2 regions of the Chryseobacterium sp. GQ58 genome follow, and region 2 is predicted to be linked to the other one. Evidence: riboswitches for the same ligand, from Rfam matches in the RefSeq annotation. Region 2 holds a riboswitch; the other holds the start of a gene.
What was found. Region 2 has a riboswitch for cobalamin ahead of AC6CHK_RS14295 (TonB-dependent receptor plug domain-containing protein). Riboswitches for the same ligand answer to the same signal wherever they lie in the genome.
Positions count from the first base shown of each region.

Region 1 (9,053 bases), on a different contig from region 2:
TTACGGCAAATTATTAATAATTCTTCCTTTTAAACTTGTAGGTCTTAGCGTGACAAGTGCTTTTTTATCCAATTGTTTCTGATATGATATAAAACTGAATTTCCTGTAAAATTTACGGATGATAAGAGCCATTTCCATCATTGCAAAGTGTTCGCCGATGCAAAGTCGCGGGCCTGCTCCAAAAGGATAATAAGCAAAATTCTTTGCGCTTTCATCGTCAAAACGTTCCGGAATAAATGAATTTGGCTGTTCCCAATATTTCGGATTTCTGTGAAGCCCGGTTATATAAAGAATGATTAAAGTATCTTTTGGCCAAGAATATTCTTTAAAGCTGTCATTCTCTAAAGCCTGGCGATCAATTGCCCAAGCCGGAGAATGCAGACGCATCGCTTCTTTGATAACGTTTGAAGTGAAAGATTTTTTCATCAGGCTTTCAGTTGTAAAGATATTTTCACCTTCTTCTGCTATTTCCTGTTTTAGTTTTTCCTCGGCTTTGGGATTTTGGCTGATTTCAAAGAAAATAAAGCTTAAAGCATTCGCTGTCGTTTCGTGGCCCGCAATAAAAAGAATAAGCATTTCATCAACCAGCTGCTCATCGGACATCGGAAGTTGTGTATCTTCATATCGTGTTTGAATAAGCATATCCAGCAGGTCACTTTTTTCTTCTCCCGAATTTCTTCTTTTATCCAAAACTCCCTGAATAATTGCTTTTGATCTCTTACTTTTCTCAATGTTTTTATCAATAACTCCCAAAAGTTTCAAAATTTGGGAATAAAAAGGCAGGCGAACTTCTTTAGCAAAAACTTCCTGTATTTCTGTGATATTTTTGCCCAATTCTTTTACTGTATTTTCATCAATATCAGAACTGAAAAGTGTTTTAGCAACAATATTAAAAGCCAGCGTATGAAAGAAATCGTATAAATCGAGCTCACTTTCCGTATCAAATGCTTGGAAAGATTTGTCAATTTCTTCTTCCATAATAGAAACCAGATTTGCAATTTTTGCTTTGCTAAAACCGGGTTGGATCAATCTTCTTTGTTTCAGCCAGTCTTTTCCGTTGTTGGTGAGCAACCCGTTTCCAAGATATTTTCCTAAAGTGACAGATTGGATTTCAGATTTATAATAATTTTTATGATTTTGTTTTAAAATATATTCTGTAAATTCTTTATCTTGAGAAAAAATAAAATTTTTGTTGGTAAAGCTTGCTTTGATGTAATAATTGTCACCCGCAAATTCATGGTTTCCGCTGATAACTTCCAAAGGATTTTTTACTCCTTTAAATAAAGAATACAACTTTCTTTTTCCTTTAATTTCCGTCGGATAATTGAATTTTGAATCCATATCAAATATTTCCTTTAAAATTACAATTAATCATTTAAATAGCTTAAAATCAAAACAATTATTTTTGCATATAAACTAGACCGAACTTCGTGAAAATACACTTATGATAAATCCTAAATTTCTATTACCATTCATCCTTTTTGGAACAATTGCTTTTGGTCAAAACCATTTTGAATTGAATGATGCTTCAAAGAATTATAACATTAAAATTGATGTTGAAAACTGTGAAAACAATGAATGCAACGGAAAAGCGAGCATTGAATTGTTTGATAAGAATTCTAAAAAATTTCAGACTTTAACTTCCGATAATCTGAATTTTTATTTAAATGAACATCAAAAACCGACAGCAAATATCATTCAATTATATAATGAACAAAGTCCTTTGATCTTTGAAGATTTTAATTTTGACGGAACCGAAGATATTGCCATCAGAAACGGAAACGAAAGCGGATACGGCGGACCTTCGTATGATGTTTATGTTTTTAATATTACTAAAAAACAATTTGTTCCAAGTGAAGAACTGACAACTCTCGCCCACGAAAATCTTGGAATGTTTAATACAGATTCTGAACGTAAAAGATTAATTACCTATTCAAAATCAGGATGTTGCTGGCATCTGACCGAGGAATATACCGTTCTTCCGCAAAAAGGCTTGTTTAAAGTTTACGAATTGGAAGAAGATGCAACCGGCGGAGAAAGGGTAATCGTTACAAAACGTGAATTTATAGATGATAAATGGACAACCACTACAAAAGATTATCCTATAAGTGTATATTATAAAGAAGATTAAAATATGAAAATTCAGAAAGAAATCGATTTTATTCTGGCCATCGACGCCTTAAAAAACGTGCAAAGAAGAAACTATAATGCAGACGATTCCAGAAGAGAAAATACCGCCGAACATTCGTGGCAGATCATCATTTTAGCTCAAATACTTTTTCCGTATGCTAAAAACAGGGCAGACATTGATCTTTTAAGAGTCATCCGAATGCTTTCGATTCATGATTTGGTTGAAATTGAAGCTGGAGACACCTTTTTATTTGATGAAGCTGCAATGATTGGAAAGTTTGAAAGAGAGAAAATTTCAGCTCAAAATATTTTTGGAATTTTAGATGAGCCTTTACGTTCAGAGTTTTTTAATCTTTGGCTTGAATTTGAAGAAGAACAGACTCCTGACGCAATTTTTGCTTGTGCCATCGACAGAATAATGCCTTTTATTTTAAATTCTCACACTTCAGGAAAAAGTTGGACGGAAGCAGCCGTAACTGAAAAACAGATCAGGAATATGTTGGAGAATGCAATCATCCAAGCTTCTGATGAAATGGGAGAAGCCTTTCAATATTTAATGATAAAAAATCTAGAAACTGAAAAGGTTGTGAAATAATTTGTTTCGGCGGGCAAAGCCCGCCGAAACCTTCTGAAAATTTATAGTATTTGAATTGGTTTCTTAAATTCATCAATCGCCACAAAAGTAAAATCGCCGACAATTGCTCTTTCTCTTTCGTAAGAATACATTTGCTCGGTGTAGATCTCAACATTTACTTTCATACTTGTTTTTCCGACATGGGAAACTTTTCCGATCAGTTCAACAATTGTTCCGGCAGGAATAGGTTTATTGAAATCAATTTTGTCGCTGCTTACGGTTACCACACGTTTTCTGGCAAATCGGGTAGCGGTGATGAAAGCTACTTCATCCATCAGCTGCATCGCTGTACCTCCGAAAAGAGTATCATAATGATTGGTCGTGTTGGGGAAAACGGCTTTAAAGATTCTGGTTTCCGATGCTTCAATTCTTTCTTCTGTAGTCATATTTCATTATTAATTAAAGCGAAAATGAAATATATTGAAACAAACAGCCACAGAAATAAGAAATTTCTGCAATAAAACTATCAGATCAACAAACTTCAAATCGCGAAAGTTTTTGTCTAAGAAATAGGCAGGTCTCCTGACTTGTAACATCTTTATTTCCTTCCCATGCTTTGCACAGTGGATTTGCTAATAAAGACTTTGTCACTTACAGTTGCGCGACAGCTCGTGATTTTCACACGATTCCCTTTTAATCTGTACTTAAACAGAACCAATTTCTGATGAATAAAGTGTAAAACTTTATTTCGGAAACAAAATTAAGAATATTAATGAAATAACCTTTTATTTATTCAGGATTATTAAAAACAATTTGGCTCATTACTCTTCCTTCCTTTATGGCCCAAAGTGTTATATATTGATTTTCACCGGAACCATTGATCATATAAAGAAAAATATGATCGTTATCAATAGAAGTCACGCCCATGTTTTCAAAATCCATTGTTGGATTAAACATGTTTTTAATGGCTTCTCTTACAAAAACGGAACCTCTTCCGGGCTGCTGCACTCGTACTGATTTGATTTCCTTTAAATCTTCCGGAAGTTCTTTACCGATTCCCCACGTTTTTTGTTTATCGATTTTAATGATGTTACCTTCTTCGTCTTTTTCCTGTTTTTTAAATTTTGCGCTTGAAGGATAAATGTCGATAGTGACTTTTGTTCTTTGGTTTGTCGGTATTTTAGGATTGTTGTTGTCTGTAAAAATAATTGATCTTCCGTTTTTGGACATAGAAGGAGTGAATTTTGGCAATTGATCAACAAAAGCAATTCGATCTTTATTTACCATGCCTTCTTTATTCAGGCTGTCGTATCTCATGAATGGTTTTTCGACTTCAGGTTTTTCAGGATATTTGATCCAAATCCAATCCGTTTCACCTGGTGCAGGCTTTACATAAACAAAAACATCACCTTTACGCATGCGCACTTTATCTACAATTTTTCTGTAGTCTTCTTTATGTACGCGTACATTCGCGTATCCGTCTTCAGCTTTTACAACAGCAAACGGAACTTTATTTTGCGCCTTTAAAAATGCAAAACAAAAAATACTGAAAATCAATAAATAAATGGTCTTGTTCATGAAAGTCATCGAAATAATATTTGCCCAAATATATAAATTAATTATTTTTCGGAAGATAATTAAAATACTTCAATTCTTCTAAACCATTTATTAATTGCAAATGACAGTTTGAAAGCATTAAAATTGAAAGTTATCAAGAAATAAAAACAGAAGCGAGCGTTTTGACGCTCGCTTTTTAACGCTCGCTTTTTAAAAAATTATAATTAAATCCGCTCCAATTCATCCGCATCAATCGTCGTCTTGAAAGTTCCGTAATTCACGGTCACTTTATTTTTCGAAATTTTCTCGATTGTTCCGACGCTTGTGCTTCCCGTAATTCTTACCCTTTGCCCGATTTTCATCCAGACGGCGCGGTCACTTTTGCGTTTTTCCTCTATTTTATCATTGGTTTCGGAGATTTTTTCAATGACATCTTCTTTTTTCAACTGTTGAGTGATTTTCCGTCTTACAACCTGAAGTCTTTTACTTTCATCTTTATCGGCGCCAATTTTCCTGAATTTTTCCTGTTCCAGAATTTTCACAAAATCTTTCACGACATCCTTTCTCGATTTTCCTTTTACATAGCTGTCGATAAAACCTTCGATTTTATTTCCAAACTGAAGTTTACGATGCTCTTCTTCGTATAATTTTTGGAAATTGAACAGTTTTTGTTGAAGCTGTTCATTCAGTTTTTGCAGATTGTCGCGCTTGTCTTCTACGGAACCTTTTCTTTCGGCAAGATCGGTTTTTAGTTTTTCAACTTCATATTTTTCCTGCTGAAGTTTTACGATTGTTTTATCAAGATTTACAATATCATGTTCTACTTTTTTCTTTGCTGAATGAATAATAAATTTGGGGATTTTGTTCTTTTCAGCAACTTCAAATGTAAACGAACTTCCCGCTTGTCCGACTTCCAGTTTATACATTGGTTCAAGAGTTTTTTCATCAAAAAGCATTGCTGCATTTTCTGCATTTGGGAGCCCTTCAATGACCAATTTGATATTGGTGTAATGTGTTGTAATAATCGCGAAACTCTTTTTATCATAGAAAAATTCGAGGAAGCTTTCTGCCAAAGCTCCGCCTAATTCGGGGTCCGAACCTGTTCCAAATTCATCAATCAGTAAAAGCGTATTGGCGTCAGCTTCACGGATGATTCCGCCCATTTTCTTTAATCTTGAAGAATAAGTCGAAAGATGATTTTCAATCGATTGATTATCTCCAATATCTGTCATGATCTTGTCGAAGAAAAACATTTCGGATTTTGGATGAGCCGGAATCAAAATCCCGCTTTGAATCATCAATTGAAGTAATCCGACCGTTTTTAATGTGATCGATTTTCCACCGGCGTTCGGTCCCGAAATACAGATAATCCTGTTATGTTCCGTTAATGCTAAAGTCTGCGGAAAAATGGTTTTATTTTCGATTTTATTTCTCAGCCACAACAAAGGATGAAAAGCATCTTTTAATCTTAATGTTTTGTGACGGTTGATTTTAGGTAAAATTCCATTGATTAATTCAGCAAATTTAGCTTTCGCTCTCGTTAAATCAAGGTCAAAAATATACATTTGGTATCTCCAAAGCTGCGGCTGGAATTCGGACAATTCTGCAGTAAGTTTCCTAAGAATTTTATCAATTTCCTTTTTCTCTTCTTCCTGATTTTCGCGAAGCTTAAAATAATGTTTTACAACAGAATCCGGTTGGATATAAGTGATAGAACCTGTTTTTGAAAGCCCCAAAACTCTTCCCGGAACTCTTTTTTTGTATGCAGATTTTACCGCCAAAACTCTTTGGTCTTCAATAATACTTTCTCGGATATCATCCAGAAAATCGCTTTGTCCATAATTGAACAAAACTCTGTTGAAATTTTCCTGAATTGCTTTTTTGGCGAGCTGAATTTCACTTCTCAAAGTTTTCAGAATCGGGGAAGCTTCACTTTTTACTTCGCCAAAACGGTTAAAAACCTTATCAACTTTATCTATAATTTCTTTTTTGAATTCTAAAACTGAAGCATCATGCATCAAATTTGGGAATGTTTCAGGCATGGTCGGGAAAAACTTCTGAAGTTTTCCTATTTGTTCCGTAATGGTCTTGATTCTGATGAAAGCATTGTTTTCCAGACGATAATTCTCGATCAGCATTAGTTTCAGTTCGCTTTCAATATCTTCATATTCATCAAACGGAATCGCATTTGAACTTTCAAAACTCGACAGATATTCGGAAGTTTTTTTCAAAGAAAGTTCTGCCTCGTCAATTTTCATCGGACGAAGTTGAAGAATCTTTTCCTTTGTTTTCGGAGAATACGCAAAAGGAGCAATCTCCGCGAGCAGTTGCGGAAACTCTAATTCGTTTAAATCTTCTTTATTTATATACACGCTGCAAAGATAATTAATTTGAGAATCAGATTTTGTGTATCGATTTGGATTAGATGATATTTTTTAATTTTAAACCATTAAGGATTATTAAGATTTAAGATTAGTTACGTGAGCTTTGCTTTTAAGTTTGTTACGAAAGAAAATCTCTGGATTTTTCCTTAATTTCCTTATCTGTTTAATAATCTTTAATGGTTAAATTTTTTAAATATGAAATAGTTTCAGTTGGGTTTTATTACATTTGAATATGAAACTTCAGACCGAACGATTATTATTAAAAGAAATTGATGAAAGCAATGTTGAAGATATTTTGCAGATTCGAAGCAACAGAATCATCAATCAGTTTGTAAAAAGAATTCCGCCAAAAAACAATTATGATGCACTGGATTTTATTTTAACGATAAAAAAAAGAACCCGAAATAACGAAACTTTTTATTGGGGAATTTCTTGCAGAAATAAACCGAATCTTATCGGAACAATTTGTCTTTGGAATTTTTCTGAAGACAGAAAAACAGCGGAAGTCGGCTATGAATTATTACCAGATTATCACAGAAAAGGGATCATGTCGGAAGTTTTGACGGCGGTTTTAAGTTTTGGTTTTAATGATTTACATTTGCAGGAAATTCTTGCGATGACCAATAAATTCAACGAAAACTCGAAAGGTCTTCTTTTAAAACATGATTTTATATTGGAAGAGGGGAGAAAAGATGAAGGTTTTCCTGATAATCTTGTTTTTAGTTTGAAGAAGTAACGGCAATTGTGTCATTCTGACGAAGGAAGAATCTCGTTTTCTATTTTTATTATTAAATTTGTTGATAGATTCTTCACTACACTTATGAACTATGTTCGTAAACTTTCAGTTTATATTCAGAGTGACAAGTCGAACGAAGATAATTTTCAAATTGAAATTTATGACCTGGACAGATATTTTAGACCCAATAAAAAAAACAGAATACTTTGAAAATCTTTGGGAAAAAGTAAAACAAGAATACGCAACAACCAAAGTTTTCCCACCAAAAGGCCAGATTTTCAGGGCATTGGAATTGACGCCTTTTGAGGATGTTGAAGTTGTAATTATCGGTCAGGATCCTTATCATAATGATTTTCAGGCAAATGGTTTGTGTTTTTCTGTTTCTGAAAAAGTCTCTGCACCGCCTTCGCTTAAAAATATTTTTATCGAGCTTAAAAACGACATCGGAGTTGAACGAACTTCAAAAGAATTGGATGATTGGGCGAAACAAGGCGTTTTATTATTAAATGCAACGTTAACGGTTCGTGCGCATTCTCCGAATTCTCATAAAGATTTGGGTTGGGAAAAGTTCACGAATTTTATTATTAAAGAAATTTCGGATAAAAAAGAAAATGTAGTTTTCGTTTTATGGGGCGCTTTTGCACAAAAAAAGGCCGAACTTATCGATCCGGCTAAACATTTTATTTTAAAGTCTGCGCACCCGTCACCATTTTCTGTACACAAAGGTTTTTTCGGAAGTAAACCGTTTTCAAAAATTAATGAATATCTTATTTCAAACGGGAAAAAGCCTATCGCATGGTAGGTTTTTCGCCAGTTTTTTTAATGGTAATTCCGATTTTGTAATTTCCGAGCATTGTTTTTACACTTTTTTGGGAAGTCGGATAGGGATTTACTTCTGTTAAAGAAATCGTATAACCATTAAACTCAGCAGATTGAAAATGATTTCTTCCTGCATTTTCATTGGTTGCCAAATGCAAAACAACAGGTCTTGTCGCCAGGCCCATCACTTCAACGTCGGCGATAGCAATCCCCTCCCAAACGCATGTTGTGCCTTCAGGACAGCGGCTGTCTTCAGAAATTCCTTTGAAAGTAACGTTCATTTCAAATTCTTTCAGAAATTTATTTTCACCTTGATTAAAGTAAATAACTTCACTGTTTTTACTTCGCGGTATAGATTCTGTTGCCGTCGTTCCTAAATTATTTGTTGAAGTTTGTGAATCTTTTTGAGCATTACAATTCATTAAGGATAAAAATCCAAAACTGAATATGATGGTTTTACAGTACATAATTTTCTTTTTTAAATAAAATTGATCATATCTAAAACAACTACCAAAAGCATTGCCACGCCTACGACAAGACTGAAACCTGTTCCGTAGATAAATCCTATAAATGCACCTTTGGTTGAGCGCAAAGCCTTGTTCATATCTTTACTGTCGTGAAGCATTTCGCCTACGAAAACTCCGGCAAACATTCCTATCAAAAATCCTAATGGAATAGGAAGGAAAATCCCGATAATCATCCCGATAACAGAGCCGATGCTTCCCCAGCGGGTTCCGCCGTATTTCTGGTTGGTTTTTGCTGGAATGACATAGTTTAACACGGCTGATGCAATAGTAAGAATCACGAAAACCCAGATATAAAGCATTGGAAGATCTGCATCTGTGCCATATTT
Region 1 is NZ_JCAXEH010000003.1:674,383-683,435, reverse strand. It holds gene AC6CHK_RS11085 (cytochrome P450) at 1-1,341, opposite strand; gene AC6CHK_RS11080 (XAC2610-related protein) at 1,445-2,131, shown strand; gene AC6CHK_RS11075 (HD domain-containing protein) at 2,135-2,725, shown strand; gene AC6CHK_RS11070 (acyl-CoA thioesterase) at 2,767-3,150, opposite strand; cobalamin riboswitch at 3,260-3,438, opposite strand; gene AC6CHK_RS11065 (hypothetical protein) at 3,494-4,282, opposite strand; gene AC6CHK_RS11060 (endonuclease MutS2) at 4,486-6,633, opposite strand; gene AC6CHK_RS11055 (GNAT family N-acetyltransferase) at 6,878-7,381, shown strand; gene AC6CHK_RS11050 (uracil-DNA glycosylase) at 7,542-8,183, shown strand; gene AC6CHK_RS11045 (hypothetical protein) at 8,170-8,667, opposite strand; gene AC6CHK_RS11040 (DUF456 domain-containing protein) at 8,679-9,053, opposite strand, start outside.
Region 1: linked by a shared signal. The riboswitch ahead of AC6CHK_RS11070 (acyl-CoA thioesterase) and the one ahead of AC6CHK_RS14295 (TonB-dependent receptor plug domain-containing protein) in region 2 are both predicted to bind cobalamin.

Region 2 (9,053 bases):
CCATTGTCTGAAGCACGTCGCCTAAATTTTCATTATTGTTTGCTTTGTAAATGTCGTTCTGCAAAAAATTCAAATCTTGTGTTACAAAACTTACTTCTGCGTCAGGCTTATTAAAGCTTCCTTCATTGGTGATGAAGTATCCGTTTCCGTAAGTGATGGGTTCTAAAGTTTGTTCAAACTCAGAAGTACAAGAAACATTAAAAAGTAAAATGAATGCAAAAATAAGCTGCAAAAATCTAGTTATTTTCATAATATATTAAAGTTAAAAATTTATAGATGCTGTTATACTGTAATTTCTTTTTGGCAAAGGATAATAAGCTACCGTTTTATAAACAGTATCGGTGATATTGTTCACCTTTATGCCTACAATATATTTCTTTAAAAGTGTGGCAGAAACTCCTGCATTTAAAACAAAATAGGGATATAAAGCGTATTTCCTGCTTTCGTCAGAAGTCGTATAAGTCAATCCGTTGAACATTCCCTGTGCATAAACCTTCAAAAATTTATATTGATAATCTGCATTACCAAAAACTTTATGCAAAGGAACGTATGTCAGTTGCTTTTGTGTTTCTAAATCTGTTGATTTGGTATAAATATAACCTGCATTCAGCTTAATAAAATGTTGATTAAACTGTTTTTCGTAAGTCAATTGTGATTCCAGTCCGTAAGATTCAACTTTGTTGGTGTTGAATGGCGACCAATAACCCAAACCTGTATCCAGCCAACGGATCATGTCATTGATACGGATGTAATATGGACTTATCGTCAGTTTAAAATCTCCGGCTTTAAACTCATGATTCATATCTGATTGAACAGAATTTTCGGGCTTCAGATCAGGATTTCCGCCCGGCTGCCAATACAAATCGTTAAATGAAGGAAACCTGAAGTTTTTAGAAAAGTTTAAATTAAAATTATACCAATTGGTGGCTTGCCATTTTCCCGAAAAAGAATATAAAACCGGTGAGCTGAAACCTTCCACAAAATCTTTCTTTATTCCTGCTTCAAAACGTAGGTTTGACGTTGTAAAATATCGTAATAAACCCGCAACAGAACCTACATTTCTGCTTATATTTCCAATTCCGGAAGTTCCTACGCCTTCACCTTGATTTTGTTGAAATTCTCCAATAATATTCACATTCCATTTCGAATTGATAAAATAATTAAAGTCGTTTTTTATAATGTAATTTTTATTACTTCCGCCGCTGTTATAAGTTCCGAAATATTGAAAATTATCTTCTGTGTAAGCTGCTTTTAAGCTGTTTGAAAGTTTGCTTTTGTTGATGTCCCAAGAGATGAGGCTCCTTAAAGTCTGCGCTTCATATCTGCTTTTATTTCCGTTTTCTGTAAAAATAGGATAGTTTTGAGTCGCATCATAAAACTGGCTTTGCCACGAAATTGTCTGGTTTTTTGCAATCTTATAAGAAATCCCGACATTATAAGTTGTGTTGTGAAATTTTCCGTTTCTGTTAATGTAATTTTCCTCCGGAACTTCATAATCATTCTGGCTGATCAGATAATTTCCGGAAACTTTAAAGCTGAATTTATCATTGCTAAAAGAAGCTTTCAGAAAATTATTAAATGTACCGAAAGAAGCAATTTCAGAATTAAAAGTTCCGCTGAAACCTTTATTAAAGCTTAAATCATTATTTAAATGAATACTTCCTCCAATCGCGCCGCTTCCGTAAATTACACTTCCGCCGCCCGATTTTATTTCCATCTGGTCATATCCGAAAAGAGCAATATTGTTCACATCGCCTTGTCCCAAAAACTGGGAATTGATATTGATACCGTTCCACACAAATGCCGTTTGCTGAGCCGTTGTTCCCCGAAATGAAGGCGAAGAAACAGCGCCACGACCATTTTCTTTAATATAAACAGGAGATTGAAATCGTAAAACTTCAGAAAGATTAGATGAATTTTTTTGAATATCAGCTGGAGCCAGCGTAGTGATCTTATGAAAAAGTTTTACCTTATTCATTTGATTATCAAAAACATATACAGTGTCAATAGTTTTCTCCTGTCCAAAGCACAAAGAAAAATTGAATGACACAAAAAGCAAAGCAGAAAATCTTTTTATACCCATATTATTTTTTACTTTTCCTCCGAAAGCAATCATTAATTAAGTTTAAATTCTGGCAGGTCTCCTGACTTTCGTTTTTTCTACACCTTCCCGTGTTGACAGTGGTTTCTGTAGAAAATCTTACATACGATTTACAGTTGCGGGGACAGCTTGGGATTTTCGCCCAATTCCCTATTATTTCCAATAGCTTGGAAACCAAAATTTTTGCAAATATAGTTTTTTAAAAAGAAATAGAAGTTTATATTGAATTTAAACCATTAAGAATTTTTTTAGACTTTATGAATATTAAGTTTCACAATGAATTCGCTTAATAAATTAGAATAATTTAATCTTAATTTATCTAAAACTCTTATCGAATCTTAATGGTTAAATAATTAAAGTTTTGATCGTTACAAAAAAGTAGAATCAAAATAAAATGGCAAAAGATCTTTAATGGAACCTACTTTAAAGACTTCTTCATTCAGATTGGAGAAGTAAAGGTCGATATTTTCATTCTGTTTTGTTTCGTATTCCATCAAGCTTTGTCGGCATGCTCCACATGGTGGAATTGGCGGATTTTTTTCTGAAAATTCTCGCGGTCCGCCGATAACGAAGATCTTCTTGATCTTTTCATTTGGGAAATTAGCACCAATCCAGAATAAAGCCGTTCTTTCGGCACAAAGCCCTGAAGGAAACGCCGCATTTTCCTGATTATTCCCGGAATAGATTTCGCCGTTTTCCAGCAATATTGCGCATCCCACCAGAAAATTTGAATAAGGTGCATAAGCTTTTTCGCGTGCTGATTTTGCTCTTTCAAAAAGAGTTTTTTCTGTTGCATTAAGCTCGCTGCTGCTTTTGAAATGTTCGTAAACGATCTGTATATTTTTTTTCATTTTGTTTCTGTAGAAAGGGCGATAAATGTAACCCTTTTTCGTGAAGCTGACAATATAATTTACTGAGACTAATTTCGTAATTTTAAACTTTTAAAAAATAAAAATCAATGTTATATTCTCCAATAAAATTTAGAAATGTAGAGCTGAAAAACCGATGGGTAATGTCACCGATGTGTATGTATTCATGCGAAAATGGTGTGGCAAACGATTTTCACTTTGTACATTACGGAAGCCGTGCTCAAGGCGGAACAGGTTTGATAATTGTTGAAGCAACCGGAGTGGAGCCACGCGGCAGGATCACCAATCATTGCATGGGAATCTGGAATGACGAACAGGCGGAAAAACTTAAAAAAATTGTTGATTTTGTTCATTCAAATTCTGAAAGTAAAATTGGGATTCAGATTGCACACGCCGGAAGAAAAGGCTCAACATGGAATAACGTCCAAATTCCTGTAGAAGAAGGCTGGGAAACGATTGCTCCAAGTGCGATTCCTTATCATCCGAATGAAAGGATTCCGCATGTATTGTCATTGGAAGAGATTAAAGAATTAATTCAGAATTTTAAAGATGCGGCGAAAAGAGCGGTAAATGCAGGATTTGATGTGATTGAAATTCATGGTGCGCACGGATATCTGATTCATCAGTTTTTGTCGCCTTTATCTAATGTAAGAACAGACGAATATGGCGGAAGCTTTGAAAACAGAACCCGTTTTTTATTGGAAATTGTAGATGCCGTAAATGAAGAACTGAATGAAAATGTAGCACTTTTCGTGAGAATTTCAGGAACGGAATATGCCGAAAGCGGGTGGGATATTAATGACAGTGTTCAACTGGCAAAAGTTTTAAAAAACCATTCGGTTGATTTGATCGATGTTTCGAGTGGCGGAAATATTCATGGTGCAAAAATTTCTGTTTTTGACGGTTATCAGGTTCCATTTTCATCACAGGTGAAAAATATAGCAGATGTAAAAACCGGGGCAGTTGGATTGATCACCAATACTGAACAAGCAGAAGAAATCCTTCAAAAACGTGATGCCGACCTGGTTTTTGTTGCAAGAGAAATCTTAAGAAACCCTTATCTGGCAGTGCAGGGCTCATTTGAAACGAATAATGAATGCTTTTTTCCACATCAGTACTTGAGAGCCAAAATTTCTTCTTAATTTTAGCAGCAATAAATCAAAAAACCAGATTATGAAGATAGAAGACTTTATGCTGTCGTGTCCCAGTAAAAAATTTTTAGGAATAGAATGTTTTGGCTGTGGGACGCAAAGAGCCATTCTTTTGGTTTTTCAGGGAAAGTTTTCCGAAGCCCTTCAGATGTTTCCTGCAGTATATACTTTATTGTTGTTTTTTTTCTTTGTAGCAGTGAGTTTTATTGATAAAAAAAGAAATTATGGACAAATCTTGATTTTTTTAGCAATTATTAACTCACTAATCATGGTATTTTCTTATTTTTATAAACATTTTTTACATATATAAACTTAAAACTAAACATTAAAAAATTAAATTATGAATCAACAAAAATTACCCAACGCTACAGCAGTACTTGTACTTGGAATCGTATCTATTGTCGCTTGTTGTTGCTATGGTATTCCGGGATTGATCACGGGAATCATCGGCCTTGTGCTTTACAAAAAAGACAACGCGTTGTATCAGCAAAACCCAGGCTTGTATTCGGATTATAACAACTTGAAAACAGGTAGAATTTTAAGTATTATCGGTATTGCTTTGAGTACTTTGTATATAATTTCAATAATTATTTCGGGTATTGTTTTCGGATGGGAAGCAATAACTGATCAGGAATTGATGCAGGAAAGAATAAGAGAATTGCAAGGACAATAATCTTAAAATAATTATAAAACTGTAGAAATGCAGTTTTATGTTTGACTAAAATTATCTTAACTAAAAAAAGCCAGCACAAATTTGTGCTGGCTTTTATATATTTTAAAACTTTTATAAATTATCTTTTCATTCCCGGAGGATATTTGGCCATAATTTCAGCCATAATTTGTGGGATTTGCTTCTGTTTTGATTTTGGAGAATCTACGGAAATTCCGCTTCCGATCCCTTGCCAAACCAATTTATTGGTTTTAGAATCGACCATATCAACGATAATTGCGCCTTCGTTATAATTGCTCGTCCAGGTTCTGTTCATGCCGATTCCCCAGCCAAAACCGCCGCCCCAGCCCCACATTCCGTAAGGATTTGTTGAGTTGATGTCTGTGATTTTTTTGTGATTGGCTTTTACATTGATGATAAGATCAGGATTTTCACCTGAGGAAAGACCTTTCATTTGCAATTGCTTAGACAATTCATTCAAAACTCTGTCTTTATCAATATCATTCAGTTTCAGGTCATCAATTCTTATTTTATAGGTTTTATAAGAAGTGAAATTAGCAGTTTCCGCATAATCAGAACGCACTTTGAAAGGGCTGCAAGAGCTAAGTCCTAATGTCGCTGCCAGCAAAATAAAAATATATTTTCTCATTTTATTTATTTTTTTTGGTTTTTATGAATGTATTTGTCTTTTTATCATATCCGTACGGGCAATGTCTACATCCGCTTTTACAGCAATATCCTCTTTTGAGATGAAATTTTTCCGTAAAAACCTTGTAACCCTGCTCGTTGTAGTAAAAGTCTTCATGTTCTTTGATGTCAAAATTTGCCATAAGTTAAATCAAAACTTTATATTTGTTATATGATAATTGTGTGCCAAAAGTTTCTCAAAAATACAAAAATAAACGGCATTACGTTGTACCCTTTTATTTTCATTAAAAATCCTGAAGATAAAAGGAATAAAGTTTTCATCAACCACGAAAAGATCCATTTGAGACAACAATTGGAATTATTGATTATTTTCTTTTATATTGCTTATGTGGCAGAATATTATTATCATTTTTTCAGCTTGAGAAATGCGTATCAGGCGTATTGTGCGATTTCTTTTGAAAGGGAAGCGTATGCCATGGAACATGATTTAAATTATCTCAGAAAAAGAAAATTATGGGCATTCAGAAAATATTTTAGCTCATGAATCCTTTCTTTTAGAAATCAAAACACGGTAGTTAAGATCAAAAAACTAACTTTGTTAAAACAAATATCATTTAATAAAAATGTTATTAAAACTTCCGACAGAAACTATCCCAATTCAGGAAATTTCAATTAATAAAAAAGTCAGACTTTTCATCAAAAGAGAAGACTTGATTCATCCACAGATTTCGGGAAATAAATATTGGAAACTCTTTTATAATATCAATAATTATCTTGAAAGACAACCCGAAAACCCATTAATTATAACTTTTGGCGGAGCTTTCTCCAATCATATTTCTGCCGTTTCTGCGGTTGGAAAGCTTTCAGATATTAAAACTTTAGGCATTATAAGAGGAGAGGAGCTGGAAAATAAATGGCGTGATAATCCGACTTTGGTTTTTGCAAAAAGAAACGGAATGAATCTGAAATTTGTCACCCGCCAAGAATATCGACATAAAGAAAAACTGACCGAATTTTTGCAGCAGGAATTTCCGGATTCATTAATAATTCCTGAAGGCGGAACGAACCAAAATGCTGTTCAGGGCATTAAAATGATGCTGAATAATGAAACAAAAGATTTTGATTATCTTTGCACAGCAGTTGGAACCGGAGGTACAGTTGCCGGAATTTCACAATTTTGTGAAGATAATCAGAAGGTTGTAGGTTTTAAAGTAGTTGAAGATTCATCTTTGGAAAATAGAATTTCGGAATTAACTTCCAAGAGGAATTTCCATCTAAAGGACGCAGCTTTTGGCGGTTACGGTAAAATAAATGACGAAAACATTCGTTTTATCAATGATTTTAAAAGCCAGTTTAAACTTCCTTTAGATCCTGTATATACAGGGAAAATGATGCAGAAAGTTTTTGAACTGATTGATGAAGGATATTTTTCTGAAGGAAGCAAAATTCTGTGTTTTCATACAGGAGGATTGCAGGGAATCGAAGGCGCCAATATGCTTTTAGACAAACAAAACAGAAACTTAATTATATAAAAATTGAAAAACATGAAACACTCATGTCAAAATTTTAATTTACAAATCAATAAATCTATGAGTGTTCCATCTGACGTTGAAAACAATAAATATAAACAGATGAAAAGACTTTTCTTACTTGTAAGCCTTTTAGTTTTATCAAAATTCTCAGCTCAGACCTGGGCCAATGACGACCAATACATTCAGAAATTTGCGCAATATGCTGTCGAAGAAATGGAAAAATATAAAATTCCGGCTTCAATTACGCTTGCACAGGGACTTTTGGAAACGGGCGGCGGACAAAGCAGATTGGCACTTCAAGGGAAAAATCATTTTGGAATTAAATGTAAGGAAGATTGGACGGGTAAAACCATGAAACATACCGATGACGCTCCCAATGAGTGTTTCCGTGTATATGATGATCCGAAGCAGTCGTATGAAGATCATTCGATATTTTTAGCAACCAGAAAATATTACACCAATCTTTTCAGGCTTGATATGAAAGATTATAAAGCGTGGGCGCATGGTCTTAAAAAGGCCGGTTATGCTACAAATCCGCGATATGCTTCTATTCTTATCAGTAAAATTGAAAAATATAAGCTTTATGAATTTGACGATACCAATTCTAAAGAAGTTCTATATGCTGTTCTCAAAAAATATCCTGATCTGAAAGACGACAGAACTTTTATGGCAAGATTGGACCCTCCAAAAGTGGTGAAAAAAGAGCCGGTTACCGTTAAAGTTCCTTACAAACCGACTTCTTATGCGCAGCAGAAGCAAAGAGTTGAAAAAATAAAGACAAAAGCTGAAATTTTAAATTCAATTTTAATAAAAAGCCATCCGAACGAAGGCCTGAAATACATTGTAATTCCTGAAGATACCAACGTGCAGCTCATTGCAAATAAATTTAAAATAAGCGAAAGTAAACTCCTGAAATGGAATGAGCTTGAAAGTGATATTTTAAAGAAAAACGATATCATTTTCCTGGAATCTAAAAACTCTGACGGAAATACGGCAACTTACAAAGCAGAATGGGGCGAAGATATGCACGATATTGCCCAAAAATTCGGAATCAAGCTAAATAAACTTTACGCAAAAAACAGAATGAACGAAGGTCAAAAACCTTCTGCCGGACAATTGATTTATCTGATCGATAAAAAGCCGAGAAACTAAATAGTTATTAGTTGCTAGTTTTCAGTTGACAGTTATGGTTGCTGATGAAACTATCAATTATCAACCATCAACTATCAATAATAAAATGAAATACCAAAGAAGTTCAGCTTTATTCGATGAAGCTTACAAATACATTCCGGGCGGAGTAAATTCTCCTGTCCGTGCATTCAAATCAGTGGGCGGAGTTCCGGTTTTTATGAAATCCGCAAAAGGTGCTTACCTTACCGATGCCGATGACAACACGTATATTGATTACATTAATTCTTGGGGTCCTGCAATTTTAGGACATACACATCCTGAAGTTTTGGAAGAACTGAAAACTCAGGCTGAAAAAGGATTTTCTTTCGGTACACCAACAGAATTGGAAACTGAAATCGCAAAATTTATCACAGAAAATGTTCCGAATATCGATCAGATCAGAATGGTTTCTTCGGGAACTGAAGCTTGTATGAGTGCGATCAGATTGGCAAGAGGTTTTACAGGAAGAGATAAGTTTATAAAATTTGAAGGCTGTTATCACGGTCATTCAGATTCATTTTTGATCAAAGCGGGAAGCGGCGCTGCTACTTTTGGTAACCCGAATTCTCCGGGTGTAACTCAGGGAACAGCAAAAGATACTTTATTAGCCAGATACAATGATTTTGAGCAGGTTGAAGATTTATTCAGACATAATCAGGGTGAAATTGCTGCGGTAATTATCGAACCGGTTGCTGGAAACATGGGTTGTGTGCTTCCTGAAAATGATTTTCTACAAAAACTAAGAAAAATCTGTGACGAGAACGGAGCTTTGTTGATTTTTGACGAAGTAATGACAGGTTTCAGACTGGCTTTTGGTGGAGCTCAGGAATTGTATAATGTGAAAGCCGATTTGGTAACTTACGGAAAAGTAATCGGAGGCGGACTTCCGGTTGGTGCTTTCGCCGGACGTAA
Region 2 is NZ_JCAXEH010000006.1:62,297-71,349, reverse strand. It holds gene AC6CHK_RS14300 (DUF5074 domain-containing protein) at 1-250, opposite strand, end outside; gene AC6CHK_RS14295 (TonB-dependent receptor plug domain-containing protein) at 263-2,116, opposite strand; cobalamin riboswitch at 2,118-2,295, opposite strand; gene AC6CHK_RS14290 (cytidine deaminase) at 2,470-2,952, opposite strand; gene namA (NADPH dehydrogenase NamA) at 3,060-4,112, shown strand; gene AC6CHK_RS14280 (DUF2752 domain-containing protein) at 4,144-4,431, shown strand; gene AC6CHK_RS14275 (CCC motif membrane protein) at 4,462-4,794, shown strand; gene AC6CHK_RS14270 (DUF4136 domain-containing protein) at 4,913-5,440, opposite strand; gene AC6CHK_RS14265 (C1orf53 family protein) at 5,442-5,621, opposite strand; gene AC6CHK_RS14260 (hypothetical protein) at 5,651-5,983, shown strand; gene AC6CHK_RS14255 (1-aminocyclopropane-1-carboxylate deaminase/D-cysteine desulfhydrase) at 6,063-6,971, shown strand; gene AC6CHK_RS14250 (glucosaminidase domain-containing protein) at 7,071-8,123, shown strand; gene hemL (glutamate-1-semialdehyde 2,1-aminomutase) at 8,209-9,053, shown strand, end outside.